Regions from separate parts of the Arthrobacter sp. NPDC058127 genome, predicted to be linked through region 2. Evidence: riboswitches for the same ligand, from Rfam matches in the RefSeq annotation. Region 2 holds a riboswitch; each other region holds the start of a gene.

The links. A riboswitch is a leader RNA that binds a small molecule or an ion and turns the genes downstream of it on or off. The one in region 2 is predicted to bind S-adenosylmethionine.
Positions count from the first base shown of each region.
Region 1: linked by a shared signal. The riboswitch ahead of ACFVTG_RS12800 (hypothetical protein) and the one ahead of ACFVTG_RS09815 (DUF1737 domain-containing protein) in region 2 are both predicted to bind S-adenosylmethionine.
Region 3: linked by a shared signal. The riboswitch ahead of ACFVTG_RS06835 (aminotransferase class V-fold PLP-dependent enzyme) and the one ahead of ACFVTG_RS09815 (DUF1737 domain-containing protein) in region 2 are both predicted to bind S-adenosylmethionine.
Region 4: linked by a shared signal. The riboswitch ahead of ACFVTG_RS22485 (homoserine O-acetyltransferase) and the one ahead of ACFVTG_RS09815 (DUF1737 domain-containing protein) in region 2 are both predicted to bind S-adenosylmethionine.

Region 1 is NZ_JBHVTT010000008.1:67,586-71,812, reverse strand. Features, by position in the region: gene ACFVTG_RS12810 (helix-turn-helix domain-containing protein) at 1-445, opposite strand, end outside; gene ACFVTG_RS12805 (sodium:solute symporter) at 749-2,281, shown strand; SAM riboswitch class IV at 2,367-2,486, shown strand; gene ACFVTG_RS12800 (hypothetical protein) at 2,501-2,821, shown strand; gene ACFVTG_RS12795 (hypothetical protein) at 2,873-3,061, opposite strand; gene ACFVTG_RS12790 (VIT1/CCC1 transporter family protein) at 3,329-4,227, shown strand, end outside.
Region 2 is NZ_JBHVTT010000005.1:125,820-130,046, forward strand. Features, by position in the region: gene ACFVTG_RS09800 (glutamate--cysteine ligase) at 1-212, shown strand, start outside; gene ACFVTG_RS09805 (O-succinylhomoserine sulfhydrylase) at 225-1,433, opposite strand; gene ACFVTG_RS09810 (rhodanese-like domain-containing protein) at 1,434-1,844, opposite strand; gene ACFVTG_RS09815 (DUF1737 domain-containing protein) at 1,841-2,098, opposite strand; SAM riboswitch class IV at 2,109-2,221, opposite strand; gene ACFVTG_RS09820 (hypothetical protein) at 2,418-2,777, opposite strand; gene ACFVTG_RS09825 (Lrp/AsnC family transcriptional regulator) at 2,833-3,264, shown strand; gene ACFVTG_RS09830 (ornithine cyclodeaminase) at 3,425-4,227, shown strand, end outside.
Region 3 is NZ_JBHVTT010000003.1:139,880-144,106, reverse strand. Features, by position in the region: gene ACFVTG_RS06840 (class I SAM-dependent methyltransferase) at 1-625, opposite strand, end outside; gene ACFVTG_RS06835 (aminotransferase class V-fold PLP-dependent enzyme) at 677-2,101, opposite strand; SAM riboswitch class IV at 2,137-2,249, opposite strand; gene hisN (histidinol-phosphatase) at 2,410-3,222, opposite strand; gene rsgA (ribosome small subunit-dependent GTPase A) at 3,282-4,227, opposite strand, start outside.
Region 4 is NZ_JBHVTT010000025.1:16,408-20,634, reverse strand. Features, by position in the region: gene ACFVTG_RS22490 (bifunctional o-acetylhomoserine/o-acetylserine sulfhydrylase) at 118-1,434, shown strand; SAM riboswitch class IV at 1,596-1,711, shown strand; gene ACFVTG_RS22485 (homoserine O-acetyltransferase) at 1,725-2,846, shown strand; gene ACFVTG_RS22480 (hypothetical protein) at 2,848-3,240, opposite strand; gene ACFVTG_RS22475 (SGNH/GDSL hydrolase family protein) at 3,307-4,143, opposite strand; gene ACFVTG_RS22470 (alpha/beta hydrolase) at 4,219-4,227, shown strand, end outside.

The DNA of each region.
Region 1 (4,227 bases), on a different contig from region 2:
TGAGGATCAATTTGATGCGGCCCTTGACGACGTGCAGGACGTCGACGTCGCAATCGACGGCGTAAAGCTCGGCTTCTCCGCGGCCGCGGGGCTCGATGGAAGCCTGCAGGATCTGCAACCGCCGTTCCGACCGGGCAGTCAGGAGACGCTCCACTATTCCCTGGCCGCCGAGCGAAATCCGCGGCCCATCATCGCGCCGGGTCAGGTGTGTCTCCGGTGCCGCGAAAAGATCGCCGATGGACACTGAAAGGACCTGGCAAAGCGTCACAAGGGAAGCGACCGACGGCGATGTCAGGTCACGCTCCACGCGGCTCAGGAACCCTTTGGTCAGGCCGGTGGCGTCGGCAACCTGCTCGATGGTGAGCCGCTGCGATTGGCGGGCGGCGCGGATTCTGGAACCGATGGCAACGGGGACGTTGCTCGGTTCAACGGGGAGAGCCTTCATTCACGAACCTTTCAGGCCGTTTCTGCGGCCCTGTCATTGCAGCAATAGTAGCCGGATCGCCCGAGTGGCGGACCCTTTGGACAGCCAGAGGAGCGCCGATCCGCCCGCCGCGCAAAGCAACGCCTTGACTGTTACTCGCATCACTACGTATCCTCATAGGCAACAAGTGTTGTTTGTGAGGCACACATCACAGACTACTCTCCCCAATCACCAGCGCAGAGACCTTCCGCAACCCGCAGCGAAACCCAGCGGACCGGCGTCGGAATCCCCAAGAACTCTGCGCATCACTTTCAGGAGCCAACCGTGGACTCTTCGTTCATCAATATTGCGATCGTGGTGGTGTATTTGCTCGCCATGCTGGCCTTCGGCTGGTGGGGCAAGTCGCGCACCAAGAACAACAGCGACTTCCTGGTGGCAGGACGCCGCCTTGGTCCGATGCTCTACACCGGCACCATGGCCGCCGTCGTCCTCGGCGGCGCTTCAACGGTTGGCGGCGTCGGCCTCGGCTACAAGTTCGGCGTCTCCGGCATGTGGTTGGTCGTCGCCATCGGTTCGGGCGTGCTCCTCCTGAGCCTGCTTTTCGCCGGCACCATCCAGCGGCTGAAAATCTACACGGTCTCCCAGATGCTGAGCCTGCGTTACGGCCAGCGCGCCACGCAGACCTCCGGCATCGTCATGCTCGCTTACACGCTCATGCTGTGTGCCACGTCCACGGGTGCCTACGCCACCATCTTCGTTGTCCTCTTCGGCTGGGAGCGCTGGCTTGCCATCGCCGTCGGCGGCGCCATCGTCCTGGTCTACTCCACCATCGGCGGCATGTGGTCCATCACCCTCGCCGACCAGGTGCAGTTCATCATCAAGACGGTGGGCATCTTCTTCCTCATGTTGCCGTTCGCCCTCAACGCCGCAGGCGGCCTCGACGGTATCCGTGCCCGCGTTGACGCCAGTTTCTTCCAGTTGGACGGCATCGGAGCACAGACCATCATCACCTACTTCGTGGTGTACACCCTGGGCCTGCTGATCGGCCAGGACATCTGGCAGCGCGTCTTCACCGCCAAGACCCCCAAGGTGGCCCGTTGGGGCGGCGCCACTGCCGGCATCTACTGCGTCCTGTACGGCGTCGCCGGCGCCCTGATTGGCCTGGCCGCCCGCGTGGCCCTGCCCAACATCGACGTGAAGGCCCTTGGCAAGGACGTTGTCTACGCCGAGGTTGCCACCCACATCCTGCCGATCGGCATCGGCGGCCTCGTCATGGCCGCAGCAGTCGCTGCCATGATGTCCACCGCATCCGGAGCCCTCATCGCCGCAGCCACCGTTGCCCGCGCCGACGTTGTCCCGTTCGTGGCCAGCTGGTTCGGCAAGACGATCAACACCGACGACACCGAGAACCCCGAGCACGACGTCAAGGCCAACCGCTACTGGGTCCTTGGACTAGGCATCGTGGCCGTGCTGATCTCCATGGCGGCGCAGGACGTCGTGGTGGCCCTGACCATCGCCTACGACATCCTGGTAGGTGGCCTCCTGGTTGCCATCCTGGGCGGCCTGGTCTGGAAGCGCGGCACGGGCATCGCAGCGGCATGGTCCATGGCCGTCGGCTCGGTCTTGACCTTGGCCTTGCTGATCGCTTACGCCACGGGAATCATCCCCAGCGAAGACGGCGTCTACGCCAACGATCCCATCTACTGGGGCCTCGGCGCGTCGCTCGTCATCTACGTTGTGGTCTCCCTGCTGACGCCGCCCACGGAACCCGAGGTCCGCGAAGCCTGGGACCGCCGCGTCGCAGGAGCGGTCACCGAGGAACTCCCGCTGGAGGCCCACCCGGTGGCCAGCCACTAAGCTTCACAGAATTAAGTACGACGGCGGCGCCGCACCTTCTCCTTCGAGAGGTGCGGCGCCGCGCCTGCATGTACAGTAGGAACAGCTTCAAGAGATGTGGCGCCAAGCTCCGACTTGCCACACGCCAACCCCATGTTCACGGGTGGTTCGGATGAAGAAGCGGCCCGGCTCGGACCAGAGACAACCGAACGGGCAAGAGCAACTCCACAGGAGAAGGCCATGCCTTTCGAAAACGGCGCTACCGCCACAGCTGAGCGCACCACCCAGACCGGAAGCCTCTTGTTGCCACGCCCCCGACGGGTGGACGAGTTCGTCCGGGTGATTCCCGGCGTCGACCTCTCCCAAGGCTCCATCACGTTCGTGGTGGACGGAAACTTGGAACGCTATTGGCATCATGAGCCACGGCTCATCACCGAAGCGCTTTCAAAAGCGGTCCAGCCCGCCCGCTGGTTCCCGGCGACACGGAAACTCACCCTCACGGTGGCGGCAACCGGGCACCGGGCGGGCGTGCAGCGGCACTTCATCCTGAGCGCGTTCTAGGGCCCGGATTCAGCGAGTCAGGTTCAGCGAGGCCGGTTCAGCGAGCAGAGGCTATTCGAACTCTTCGTCCTCGCGGTGTTCCTCGGCGTCGAGCGGGACCACCCGTTCGTCGTCGTCGAGGACCTCGGATTGTTCCTCCCAGTCCTCGTCCACCTCCAGGTCTTCGCTGTAGTCGTAGGCGGGATCGGCCTCGACCGTGGGACGGTCGGGGTGGCGGGCGTGGGTCTCGGTGCTGTCCATGGTGCAACCTCCGTTCGACGTGCCGCTGAGCCCATCGGACAGGCAAGTGAGGCAGCCGGTCCAACGCCACCCCGCCAATTCGTGGACCCTGTCCATCCATCCCAGCACTGCCCCCTGCGGCGGTCAAGGCCTCCCGCGAGCCTCCCGGTTTTTGAGGCACGCCTAAAATGTCCAGTGAGGATTACCGGCCGAAAAACCGCGGAAATTGGCGATAGAGTGGAGCCGCAATGAGGCGATGAAGCCCGCCCCAGCGACCCAGGAGTCCCGGTGCACCCGCACACAAAACCCTCGTATTCAGACAATCCGTCGGACTCAAGCAGTCCATCGCAAGACGAAGCAGCCCCCAAGACTCCCCCGTCGTCGGACATCAAGCGCTGGCGGCAGTACTTGGCGGACGAGCGCGCCGAGGCCGCCGTGTACCGTCAACTGGCGCAGCGCCGCGATGGCGAGGAACGCGAAATCCTGTTGGCTCTCGCAGATGCCGAGGGCCGCCATGAGGCGCACTGGCTCAAGCTCCTCGGCGAACATGCCGGCATGCCGAAAGCAGCCTCCGTCCGGAGCCAAATGCTCGGCTTCCTGGCACGGAACTTCGGATCCGTGTTCGTGCTGGCCCTCGCCCAACGGGCTGAAGGCCGTTCGCCTTATACGAAGGATCCAGCAGCAACCCGCGCCATGGCGGCTGATGAACAGATCCACGAAGAAGTAGTCCGTGGCCTGGCGACGCGCGGCCGCAATAGGTTGTCCGGCACCTTCCGCGCGGCCGTATTCGGCGCCAACGACGGCTTGGTCAGCAACCTTTCGCTCGTGATGGGCATGGCGGCCACGGGCGTTCCCGCAACCGTGGTCCTGTTCAGCGGTATCGCCGGCCTCCTGGCGGGCGCGCTGTCCATGGGTGCCGGCGAGTATGTCTCGGTCCGCTCGCAACTCGAGCTCCTCAAGGCCACTCGCCCCACCCAGGCCACACTGACCGCAGCCCCGGCCCTGGACATCGAGCACAATGAGCTGGTCCTGGTATATCTGGCCCGGGGCATGTCCCGCGAAGCCGCCGAACACCGGGCCGCCGAGCGCATGGGCCTCTACAGCTGCGATTGCGATCCCAGCCTCTCCCTCCACCCCGAAGTGGAAGAAACCGTCAATGAGCACGAGGCCGTGGGCTCCGCCTGGGG
Region 2 (4,227 bases):
TCCTGGGCCGTGGCAACGGCGCCATCGAACAGCGTGGTGTCGCTGAGCGCTGGAGCGAGAGCAACGGGGGCGCGCCCGACGCCGCCGGGCTGGCCGCCGTCGTCGAGCACGCTGTTCAGATCACGATGCGCTCAGAGCGGGACGAGAGCGACACCAAGCCGCAACCCGTCCTCACTTGGGTGCGCCAGGACTGGCGCGAAGCGCCGGGCTAACCCGGCGCCCGGCTAGACCTGCTTGAGGGCCCGCTCCAGGTCCCCGATGAGGTCGTCCACATCCTCCAGGCCCACCGAAAGCCGCACGACGCCGTCGCTCAGGCCAATGGCCGCGCGGCCTTCCGGACCCATGGCGCGGTGCGTGGTGGTGGCGGGGTGGGTAATAAGGGACTTCGAATCGCCCAGGTTGTTCGAGATGTCGATGACGGCGAGCCCGTCCAGCAGCGCGAAGGCGGCCTCTTTTGCCGATCGCCCGGCAGAGGGGAGCAGCTCCAAGGTGAGCACGGTTCCGCCGGCCTTCATTTGCTTCGCGGCGAGCTCGAACTGCGGGTGCGACTTCAGGAGCGGGTACTTGACCCAGCTGATGGCCGGCTGTTCCTCAAGCCATTCGGCGATCCGCAACGCAGATGCCGAGGAGTGATTGACGCGCAGCGCCATCGTCTCCAGGCCCTTGGTCAGGACCCAGGCGTTGAACGCGGAAAGCGACGGCCCGGTGTGCCGCATGAGCTGCTTGACGGGACCGTCGATGAATTCCTTGGTGCCCAGGATTGCTCCGCCAAGGACCCGGCCCTGGCCGTCGATGTGCTTGGTGCCCGAGTAGACAATCACGTCTGCGCCGAGCTCGCCGCAGCGCTGCAGCAAGGGGGTGGCGAAGACGTTGTCGACGACGACGGTAGCGCCGGCTGCGTGGGCCAGCTCGCTCACCGCGGCGATGTCCACGATTTCCTGCATCGGGTTCGACGGCGACTCGAAGAACACTGCGGTTGTCGGCTCGGACAGGGCAGCACGCCACTGGTCCAGGTCAGGCCCGTCGACGAAGACGGTCTCGACACCCCAGCGCGGCAGGATCTCGTTGAGGATGACGAAGCAGGAACCGAAGAGCGAGCGGGCGGCAACCACGCGGTCACCGGCAGCCAGCAACGCACCGAGGGCGGTGAAGACTGCGGACATGCCCGACGCCGTCGCGAAGCACGCTTCGGTGCCTTCGAGCAGGCGGAGGCGCTCCTGGAAGGTGGCTACGGAGGGGTTGCCGTAGCGGGAGTAGACGAAGCGCTCGTCCTCGCCCGTGAACGCGCGCTCTGCAGCTGCGGCGGATTCGTAGACGAAGCCGGAGTTCAGGAAGACGGCCTCGGACGTTTCCTGGAAGTTGGTGCGGTCAAGGCCGCCGCGGACTGCCTGGGTGTCAGGGCCCCAGCCGGCGGCGTCAGGATTGAAAGTCACTTAGATGTTCCCCAGGTTCGTTGGAAGTCCGCGGTTTTTCCAGCCGTTCACGGTTCGCTCGCCGTAGCGGTCCGGTTCGCCCTCAAAGCCCTCAAGGACGTTGTAGGCGGTGTAGCCGGCCTGCGTTGCGGCGATCGCAGCGGCGATGGAACGCTGGCCGGAGCGGCAGAGGAAGACCAATTCGGTGCCGTCCGCTTCGGGAGCCTGCTGCTTCAGATCGTCGATGAAGCGTGAGTTGGGGATCCCGCCGGCCAGGTTCCACTGGATGAACAAGGGATCGTTCTCGGTGGCTTTGGTGTCCGGGATCCCGATGTGTGCCCACTCGCCTTCCGTTCGGACGTCCACCAGGATGGCGCCTTGTTCCAGCTTGGCCCAGGCGTCGTGCGGGCTGAGGTCGCCTGCATAGCTCATGCGTGGCCCTCGCCGTCGAACTCTTCATCAAGCTGGTCTACTGCATTGGCAACTGCGGCATCCGCGCTCGCGATCGCCGCGGGCAGGACGACAGCCTGGGCCACGATCACGTCGGTGCCGTTGAAGGTCGCGGCCGGACTGCCGTGCAACACATATCCCTCTGCGAGGGCGGTGGAAATCCGCTCGCAGAATTCCTTGGTGTCAGGGCCCGTGACGAGACGGTAGGAGAGTTTTTCTTCGGTGGGTTCAGGCATTGGTGCTCCTCAGTCACGCTTGCAGTTCGAAAGTGTCGATACGCCGAGTAGTCACCTGAGGCACCCCGCCGGAGAGAGGGTTGCCGACCAGCAAGTCAGGGCTTCGCGCTGGTACTCATTACTCAAGAAGAAAAATAACATCCACGACGGCGCCCTGCAGCACCGGCCGTCGTCATGTTCCGTAACCGGACGGCTGTGGATGGTGGGCCCACGCTGGCGAGGGCCCCGGGCTGAGCTTGCGAAGACTGGGAGCCAGTGGGTGGGCCCACGCTGGCGAGGGCCCCGGGCTGAGCTTGCGAAGACTGGGAGCCAGTGGGGATTAGGATTCGGTTTCATCGGGCAGCGGTTCCAGGCTCGCCTGGATCCGGGGTGGGAGGGCGTCGAGCCGTGACCCTACCCCTGTGGGGGAGTGATGAAAAGTGGAACCTTGATGCTTCCGGATTTCCAGCAACTCGTGGACGGATATCCCGGTGGCCGTGGCGAGTGCATGCAGCGAGAGGCTGTTGTGATGAGCCAAGGCAAAAACAACACCCGACAGGGCTTCGAAACCTTCGGTCTCGTAGATTTCCTTCACCAAGTTGGACATGCCATTCGCATCATCGATTGATCCCGCTGACGCACCAGTCGCCATGGCCGTCAGCGACCATGCAGCAGAGTCGGGGCTGATGTAGATGCTCATGTCGATACCCTACGGACTCAGGCCCGCTTGGGGAATGGGCGATACGTTTATCTTTATGGCAGCACTCACCGATCTTGACCGCCAGCTCCTCTCTGCCCTGAGGGAGGACGGCAGGGCGTCCGTGGCCAGCCTCGCGCGCACGTTGGGCGTCGCCAGGGCCACTGTGAATAGCCGGCTCGAGCGTCTTGTCTCCTCCGGAACCATCGTTGGTTTTACCGCGAGGGTGCGCGACGAGGTCGATCCACTTGCGATTCGGGCTATTGCGCTCATTGCAGTGGAGGGAAGGTCTGCCGACAAGGTTATTCGCCAGCTCCGGGGACTTCCCGAGATTTGGGCGCTGCACACCACGAACGGCGGATGGGACCTCGTGGCGGAGCTACGCACGGAAAGCCTCAGCGATTTTGACCAGGTGCTGGGCAGGATCCGCGGCATCGAGGGGATCGTCAATAGTGAGACGAGTCTTTTGCTCAGCTCAGTCCTGCGATAACCGCTCACGTGACGTCGGCAGGCCACTTAAGCATTAAGTGCAATAACGGTCGTCATTTTGTACAGATTTTCAATGAAAAGTACGTACTTTGGCAATTGTGGATGCATATCGCCGCTCCGTAGCCTCGTAGCAACAGTGCTTATGAGGGAAAGGAGCGCACATGACGCGCTTTGTCGATGTCCGCAATATGGTTCGCTGGACGGCCGGGCGGGGCCCGGAGGCCATCATCTCGGAGATGATCCAGTACTTGGAGGACGACTTCCAGCGGTGGGAATCTTTTGACAAGACTCCGCGGGTGGCAAGTCACACGCCATTTGGCGTCATCGAGCTGATGCCCACCAGCGACCACGAAACATACGGCTTCAAGTATGTAAATGGACACCCTTCGAATCCCGCGCGCGGCTTCCAGACCGTGACAGCTTTCGGTGTGCTGTCCGACGTCCATAACGGCTACCCGACGTTCCTTGCGGAGATGACTGTGCTGACAGCGCTGCGGACGGCGGCCACGTCCGGAATGGTCGCGAAGAAACTCGCGCGCCCCGACGCCCGGATCATGGGGATGATCGGAACCGGAACCCAATCGGAGTTTCAGGCGCTGGCCTTCCGGGCGGCCCTGGGTATCAACACGGTCAGGATCTGGGACACGGATCCGGCTGCGATGGAAAAGTTCGTCCGGAACATGGCTCCCCTCGGCTTCGACATCACCATCGCAGCTTCGGCGGCGCACGCAGTTGAGGGCGCCGACGTCATCACCACATGCACGGCGGACAAGGCCAATGCCACGATCCTGACAGCAGACCAGGTTTCGCCCGGTGTTCACATCAACGCGATCGGAGGCGATTGCCCAGGGAAGACCGAACTCGACGCTGCCATCCTGGAACTCGGTGACGTCTTTGTGGAATACGATCCCCAGACGAGGATTGAAGGCGAGATCCAGCAAATGTCCGCCGATTTTCCCGTCAC
Region 3 (4,227 bases), on a different contig from region 2:
ACTTCACGAGTTCGAGGATGTCCGCCGGAGTCAAGGGATCCTCCCAACGCGTCAGGTGGCTTTCGAGGCCGGCGAACTCCGGGCCCACCACAGGCCGGAAGTCCGGTTTGTGGACATCGCCGGCATGCATGATTCGGGACAAGCGATGGACCCAGGGCACTGAAGTGTCCAGCTGGTTCCAGATCAAGCCGATGACGCCCTGCGGTCGAAGGATCCGGGCGATCTCGGTGCTGGCGGCGAGGGGATCGCACCAGTGCCAGGCCTGGGCAACGCTGACGACGTCGAATGCTGAGTCCGCCAGTCCAGTTGCCTCGGCCGTGCCCTCCAAGGCGATCACATGCGGATACGTTTTGCGCAGCTGCATGAGCATGTCCGTGGAGGGGTCCACTGCGGACACCGCCAACCCGCGCTCGACGAGAAGAGCGGTGAACTTTCCGGTGCCGGCGCCGATGTCTGCCGCGTCCCGCGCGCCTACAGGTAGCAGCCAGTCGGCCGAATCCGCGGGGTAGCCGGGCCGCACGCGATCATAGTGCTCCCCGCCGTCCTGGAAACTCTGACCGAGTTCAAGGCGCCGTTCCTCGAAGAGCTTGGGGCCGGCTGACGTGCCTTTGGGTCGCGGGGACACGCGGGAACTCCCTTCGTAGGACAGGAAAAATACCCTACGAATCTACCGCAATCAGTCGATGCTGCAGGGTGCGGCGCCCGCGGTCCCGGGAGTGTTGGGCGCCCACTCCGGGTAGCTGCGATGGTCGTTCGCCGGAACCCAGCGGCCGGCATCCACCACGTAGTCCCAGCCGAGGCCATTGCTCTTGAGCGCCCGGATGCCCGCGATGAGCCGGGTGGCGTCTTCCAATCGCGACCCCACGCCGAAACTGGCGCGCAGGGAACCGGAGGGAAGGCCGAGGCGCTTGAGCAGCGGGTGGGCGCAAAAGCGTCCGTCGCGCAGGCCAATGCCGTGTTCGGCCGCAAGATAGGCCGCAACGAGTCCGGCGTCGTAGCCCTGGAGCGAGAAGTTCACGACGCCGATGGTGTCCTCGGGATCCGTGTCGCTGAAGATCTGGTGCACGGTGACGCCGTCGATTTCCTTGAGGCCCTCGACCAGGTGCGAGCGGATGGCGGCCTCGTGGGCGTGCCATTCATCGTGGTCGAGGCTGGCGATGACCTGGGTGGCGCGGGCAAGGGTGGCCGCGCCGAGTACGTTCGGTGAGCCGCCTTCGTGCCTTGCCGGGCCCGTGGCCCAGCTGACGGAATCCAGGCGCGCCTCGCGGACAGCGCCGCCACCTGCAAGGTGGGGCGTGCCGGCGTCGAGCCAGTCGGGACGGCCCACCAGGACACCGGCGCCGAACGGTGCATAAAGCTTGTGCCCCGAGAAGACCAAGTAGTCAACATCCGCGGCGGCGATATCGATGCGGCGATGCGGGGCGAGTTGCGCCGCGTCCACCACAATCCGCGCCCCGAATTCGTGGGCCAAGGCAGCGAGTTCCTTGATGGGCAGGATCTCGCCGGTCACGTTCGACGCACCGGTGACCGCCAGGAGGCTGACGCCACCGTGGGAGAGCGCCGTGCGGACGTTGGCAACGGTCTCGGACAAGGTTCCCGCGGCAACGACGCTTCGGTGGGGGACGCCTTGCCACGGCAGCAGGTTGGCGTGGTGCTCGATGTCCAGGTAAAGGACTTCGGCGGTGTGCCTGCCGTCCTCGACCGGCAAGCAGCCGGCCAGGAGGTTGAGGGAATCGGTGGTGTTACGGGTGAAAATGACGGAATCGTCCGGCCTGCCGCCGACGAAGTCACGGACGATGTTGCGCGCGTTTTCGTAGACCGAGGTGCTGATTTGGGAGGCATAGCCTGCGCCGCGGTGCACACTCGCGTAGTACGGCAGGATTTCGTTGAGGTACGCGGAGACCACGGTCAGGGCAGGTGCGGAGGCGCCGTAGTCAAGGTTGGCGTAGCGGATGTGGCCGCCCTGGATCAGGGGTGCCTGCAACTCCGCGCCGGTGACTGCGGCCAGTGGGCGCGATGCCGGTGTCCGGGATTCACCGTGCTGATGCCCGGATTCGTGGTGCTGCGGGAGAACAGGAGAAGTAAATGTGGCTGTGCTCATGGGACCTCACTCAAGAGGGACCCCTGCGTACAGGGGGTCCGCGCTTGCCGCATCCGTTCCGGACCGGCCGGGTCGTCACCCGGGGCACCCCGCCGCGATGGAGGGTTGCCGGCCAGCAAACCGGGGTTTCGCGCTGGCACTCGTGACCTGTAAAGAGACTAGGACACCGGTAAGGCTCGTTCCAATGTGACCGGGATTGTTAAGCGGATTGTTACACGGCCGGAAAAATGTGCCTTCTGCCGAAGAAAGAGTGGCGGACGCCCCCAAAAAGGGGCGCCCGCCGTCGTTTATTCAGTGAAGAGGGTGGACTAGAGGAGGTCGTCGAGCTCGGGGTTGAGCCTCTTGAGGACCTCGGAGTGCAGGATCGAGTTGCTCGCAACGGCGTTTCCGCCGAAGGGGCCATCCGTGCCGTCCAGGGACGTGAAGCGTCCGCCGGCCTCCGTCACGATCGGTACCAAGGCGGCCATGTCGTAGACCTGGAGCTCCGGCTCGGCGGCGATGTCCACGGCGCCTTCGGCCACGAGGCAGTAGGACCAGAAATCGCCGTACGCGCGGCTGCGCCAGACATCGTTCTCCAGGCCCAGGAAGTTGTCGAGCTTATCGTGCTGCTTCCACTCGGAAAGCTCGGAGTAGGAAAGCGAGGCGTCCTCAAGCCGCGACACGTTGGAGACTTTCAGCCGGGTGGCTGCGGCCAGTGATCGGCCCATGTAGGCGCCTGAGCCCTTGGCCGCCCACCAGCGCTTGCCGAGCGCCGGAGCGCTGACGAGCCCCACCACTACTTCGCCCTCGTCCACGAGGGCGATCAGCGTTGCCCAGACGGGTACGCCGCGCACGAAGTTCTTGGTCCCGTCGATGGGATCGATGATCCAACGCCTTGAGCCGTGGCCCGTGCTGCCGAATTCTTCGCCGAGGACGGCGTCGCGGGGGCGGGAACGGGAGAGCTGCCCGCGGATTGCTTCCTCGGCGGCTTTGTCGGCATCGGTGACTGGGCTCAGGTCGGGTTTGGTCTCCACCTGAAGGTCCAGCGCCTTGAACCGCTCCATTGTCAGGGAATCGACGGAGTCGGCGAGGACATGGGCCAGCCGCAGGTCGTCGTTGTAGCTCGAATCGGGTTGGGTCATGGTTCCAAACTACCGTCTATTCGCCGGTGAGCCGGGGACGTAGCCCGGCATGCGCTGAGTTAGTTGACCGTACCCAGTTCCTTGGCCTCTTGGGCTTCCATGCGCGGGTCGGCACCAAGGAGCCTGCGCAGCGATGCGAGGCGGGCGGGGCCGGCCTCCCCGGCATGGCCATCGGCAACCCAGGAATCCAGTCCGCATCGAACGGCGGAGGCATCGTGCTTGCAGCCCCGCTCGCACGTTTCCGTTCCGGGCTCCAGATCCGGGAAGGCATGCAGGATGCGGTCAGGGTTCACGTGGGCGAGGCCGAAGGAACGGATGCCGGGCGTATCGATGATCCAGCTTCCGCCCGGGGAGTCGCTGAGCTTCAGCGCAAGGGCAGAGGACGAGGTGTGGCGTCCGCGGCCCGTTACTGCGTTGACTCCACCCGTGGCGCGTTCGGCGCCGGTCAGGGCGTTCACCATGGTGGATTTCCCGACGCCGGAATGGCCCAGGAGCACGGTGACCTTGCCGTCGAGGTAGTCCCGCAACTGGCCGACGGCGTCACCATCGAGGCGGGCGGACAGGCCGTCGTCGGAACGGGCGTCGATGCCGGAGGCGCCCGCGTCGGCCGTGCGGCTGATGATGATCGGGAAACCCAGGCTCACATAGTTGGCGAGCAGTTCCGTCGGATCCTTGACATCCGCTTTGGTGACGAGCAGCAGCGGCTCGATTCCGGCGTCGTACGCTGCCACCAATGCGCGGTCGATGAATCCTGTCCGCGGCTCCGGGTTGGCGGCCGCAACCACCACCACGAGCTGGTCGGCGTTGGCGACGACGGCCCGTTCGATCGGATCCGTGTCATCGGCACTTCGCCGCAGGAGCGTCTTGCGCTCCTCGACGCGCACGAGGCGCGCGAGGGTGTCCGGGGCTCCGGATACATCGCCGACGAGGGCCACGAAGTCTCCGGGAACCACGGGGGAGCGCCTGAGTTCCCGGGCGCGGGCCGCGATGACGATGCGCTCGTTG
Region 4 (4,227 bases), on a different contig from region 2:
AGCTTCCGGAGCCCGCAACGCCGTCCCTAGACTGGCGGCAACCGAACGCCGGCTGGCTTAATCCCGCAGGCCGGCAGGCTGAAGCACGGCAAATCGCCCAGACAACCAGGAGTCCGCATGTCCCAAGGATGGTCATTCGAAACGCGCCAGATCCACGCCGGCCAGGAGCCTGACGCCGCCACGGGCGCCCGGGCACTCCCCATTTACCAGACCACCTCATTCGTCTTTCCCAGTGCGGAAAGCGCGGCCAACCGCTTTGCGCTGGCCGAATTGGCGCCCATCTACACCCGGATCGGCAACCCCACGCAGGATGCGGTGGAACAGCGCATAGCGAGCCTGGAAGGAGGCTTGGCGGCGCTCCTGCTGAGCTCCGGCCAGGCCGCGGAAACGTTCGCCATCCTCAACGTGGCCGAGGCCGGTGACCACGTGGTCGCCAGCCCGAGCCTCTACGGCGGGACTTACAACCTGCTGGCGCACACGCTGAAGAAGTTCGGAATCTCGGTCACCTTCGTCGAAGACCCGGACAACCTCGATCACTGGCGCGACGCCGTGCAGCCGAACACCAAGCTGTTCTTCGCCGAAGTCGTCTCCAACCCCCGCCAAGACGTTTTGGACATCGAGGGCGTCTCCCGCACCGCACATGAGGCCGGAGTCCCGCTCGTCGTGGACAACACCCTCGCCACGCCCTACCTGATCAGGCCCATCGAGTGGGGCGCGGACATCGTGGTGCATTCGGCCACCAAGTACCTGGGTGGGCACGGTTCTGCTATTGCCGGTGTCATCGTGGACTCCGGCAACTTCGATTTCGGCAAGGACCCTGAGCGGTTCCCCAACTTCAACACCCCGGACCCCAGCTACAACGGCCTGGTCTATGCCCGCGACCTCGGCAAGGACGGTGCCCTCGGCGCGAACCTTTCCTACATCCTCAAGGCCCGCGTCCAGCTCCTGCGCGACCTTGGCTCGGCCGTTTCACCGTTCAACGCTTTCCTGATCTCGCAAGGAATCGAAACCCTCAGCCTGCGGGTGGAACGCCACGTGGACAATGCCACCAAGGTGGCGCAATGGATCGAAGGGCGCGACGACGTCGAATCGGTCGCCTACGCGGGGCTGCCTTCCAGCCCGTGGTTCGAACGCGGACGGAAGTACGGACCCCGGGGCACCGGCGCGGTGGTGTCCTTCACCATCCGCGGCGGGATCGATGCCGGCAAACGCTTCGTGGACGCCCTGGAGTTGCATTCCCACGTGGCAAATATCGGCGACGTCCGTTCCTTGGTCATCCACCCGGCGTCCACGACGCACAGCCAGTTGACGCCCGAACAGCAGGCTGTGGCCGGAGTGACTCCGGGCCTGGTGCGGCTGTCCGTCGGGATCGAGCACATCGACGATATCCTCGCGGACCTCGAGTCGGGATTCCGGGCAGCCAAGGGCGCCTAGTACTGCCCCGGATGGCGCAGGGAGGCTGGCCGGCGACGCAGGACGAATCTTCGCCGACCGGCCTCCTGGGCTTCAACTTCATGAACAAAACGCGGTCAAGTGTCACAAAGATGTCATAATCTTCGTCAGAAGGGGTCCGGTTTTCCTAGACTCTTCCTATAGGTCATGAGTGCCAGCGACAGCCCCGGCTTGCTGGCCGGCAACCCTCCATTCGCGGTGGGGTGCCCCGGGTGAAGACCTGGCCCTTCGCTGTATTGGCGACGGGCAAGCGCGATGTGAGGTGTCAACGAATGACAATTGCTGCAACAGCCATACCCCTTTCCGGTACCCAGGACGGAACCCTCAAGTATGTTTCCGTGGGTGGACTCGAACTGGAGGCCGGAGGTTTCCTGCCGGACGTCGTCCTTGCGTACGAGACGTGGGGGCGGCTCAACGCAGACTCTTCCAACGCCGTCCTGGTGGAACACGCCCTGACCGGAAGCACCCATGTGGCCCGCGGCGAGAGCGATGAAGAAGGCTGGTGGGAGCAACTCGTCGGCCCCGGCGCCACCATCGACACGGACCGCTACTTCGTGGTCTCCGTCAACATCGTGGGAGGCTGCTACGGCAGCACCGGGCCGTCGTCGAGCGCTCCCGACGGCAAGGCGTGGGGCTCCCGCTTCCCGCTCGTGACCCTGCGGGACAGCACCGTAGCCGAAGCCCGGCTGGCCGACGTCCTGGGGATCCGCAGTTGGCATACCGTGGTGGGCGGGTCCATGGGCGGTGCCCGTGCATTGGAATGGGCCGTCAGCTATCCGGACCGCGTCAAGCGATGCGCCGTGATTTCGATCGGGGCGTACAGCACTGCCGAGCAGATCGCGTTTGCACAGGCCCAGACGCTCGCCATCCGGCAGGACGCCGACTTCAACGGCGGCGACTACTATGGCCAGTCCGCCCCCGAGGCGGGGTTGGCCCTTGCCCGGCGGATCGCCCACATCACGTACCGTTCGGCGGATGAACTGGACTTCCGCTTCGGCCGGAACGCCCAGGGCGGCGAGGCGCCCCTCCAGGCTGCCGCGCTGGGGGACCGGGGCCGCTACCAGGTGGAGAGCTATCTCGACCATCAGGGACGCAAGCTGGTCCAGCGCTTCGACGCCAACAGCTACATCGCCATCACCGAGGCGCTCATGAGCCACGACATCACCCGCGGCCGGGGCTCATTGGAGGATGCGTTGTCCGTGGCAACCGCGAAGTTCTTCGTTGCCTCGGTGGACTCGGACCGGCTCTACTTCCCGGAACAATCCCACGAGCTGGCCAAGGCCTTGCCCGGAGAGGTTCCCGTTCACGTGATCGAGGCGCCGATCGGGCACGACGGGTTCCTCACCGAGATCGGCCAGCTCGGTCCCCAGCTGCGAGAGGCCTTCTTCGGCTGAATCAGCCGTTCATGATTTCCTGGCGGAGCTTCATGTAGTCCTCCATCGCGATTTTCCCGTCGCTGTACTCCTGGTCCAGCTCGGCCAGTTTCCGTGCCCGGTAGCCTTGGGGAGCGCTGTTCGGCTGGGGAACGCTGTTCGCTTGGGGAGTAGCCGACGACGGCGGAGCGGCCTGCGGCGCGGGCGTCGCCACCGGGAGTTGGGGTTCAGCCGGGAGCACTAGCGGAGGCTGCTCCGGGTATCCGATGGGGTAGTTCTGTGGAGGATAGGGCGGCGCGGGGTAATTCTGCGGAGGGAAGTCCCGGAGCCTGCGCTGGCGCGATCGGTTGTACATGCGGATCCCCATGGGAATCAGCCAAGAGCAGACGATGATCCAGAAGATCAAATTGTTCACGGTGGGGGCCTCCCTGTCTTTCACCAGCTTAGCTCCGCTCCCTGTGACCCACCTCGTGGTTCCCGGTCAGCTCCGGGGCAGGATGGCGTCGGCAGGACCGAAGACAGGTCCCGGCGTCGGGCGTTTCGGCAAGATTCTGTCACCGGAGGACTGGTGACGGATCCGGCGGATGACCCACGGGACAAAGTACTCCCGTGCCCATACGAGGTCGCCCGAGCGGGCCTCGCGCCAACTGCGCTGGGGGAGCGGCTTCGGGGACAGCGGCTCGAGGTTGTGCGGCACATTGAGGGAATCGAGGACCATTGCTGCGATGGTGTGATGGCCGAGCGGCGAGAAGTGCAGGCGGTCTTCGTCCCACATCTGGGAGTTGGAGAGTTGCCGCAGGGACCACATATCGGCGATCACGGCATCGTGGCGGGCGGCAACCGTGCGGAGGTTTTCGTTGTAGATGGCCACTTTGCCGCGGATCCGGCCGAGGACCGAGGACGCGGTGTCCGGACCGTTGAAGAGAACCACGGTGGCGCCTTCGGAACTCAGGGTCTGCACGGCGGCATCGAGTTTCTCCGCCAAGGCGTCGGGGTCGCCGCCGGGACGGATAAGGTCGTTGCCGCCTGCGGAGATGCTCACGAGGTCCGGCTTGAGGTCCATGCACGGGCTAAGTTGTTCGTCGAGGATCTGCTGCAGGAGCCGCCCGCGGATGGCCAGGTTGGCGTAGGCGAAATCCCGGTGTCCCCGGCTCAGTTCCTCGGCTACGCGGTCGGCCCAGCCACGATGTCCCCCGGGGTTGTTGGGCTCGGGGTCGCCGATCCCTTCGGTAAAGGAATCACCCAATGCCACGTAGCGGGTCCACGGATGAATCCGTTCGTCCGGCTTTGGTCCCACCGTGGGATCAATGTCACTCACGTCGATATCCTGCCTCTTGCTGCAACGCCACGCGCCTGTGGCTTGTTACTCATGGGTAACTGTAAGAATAGTCCCATGAGTCAA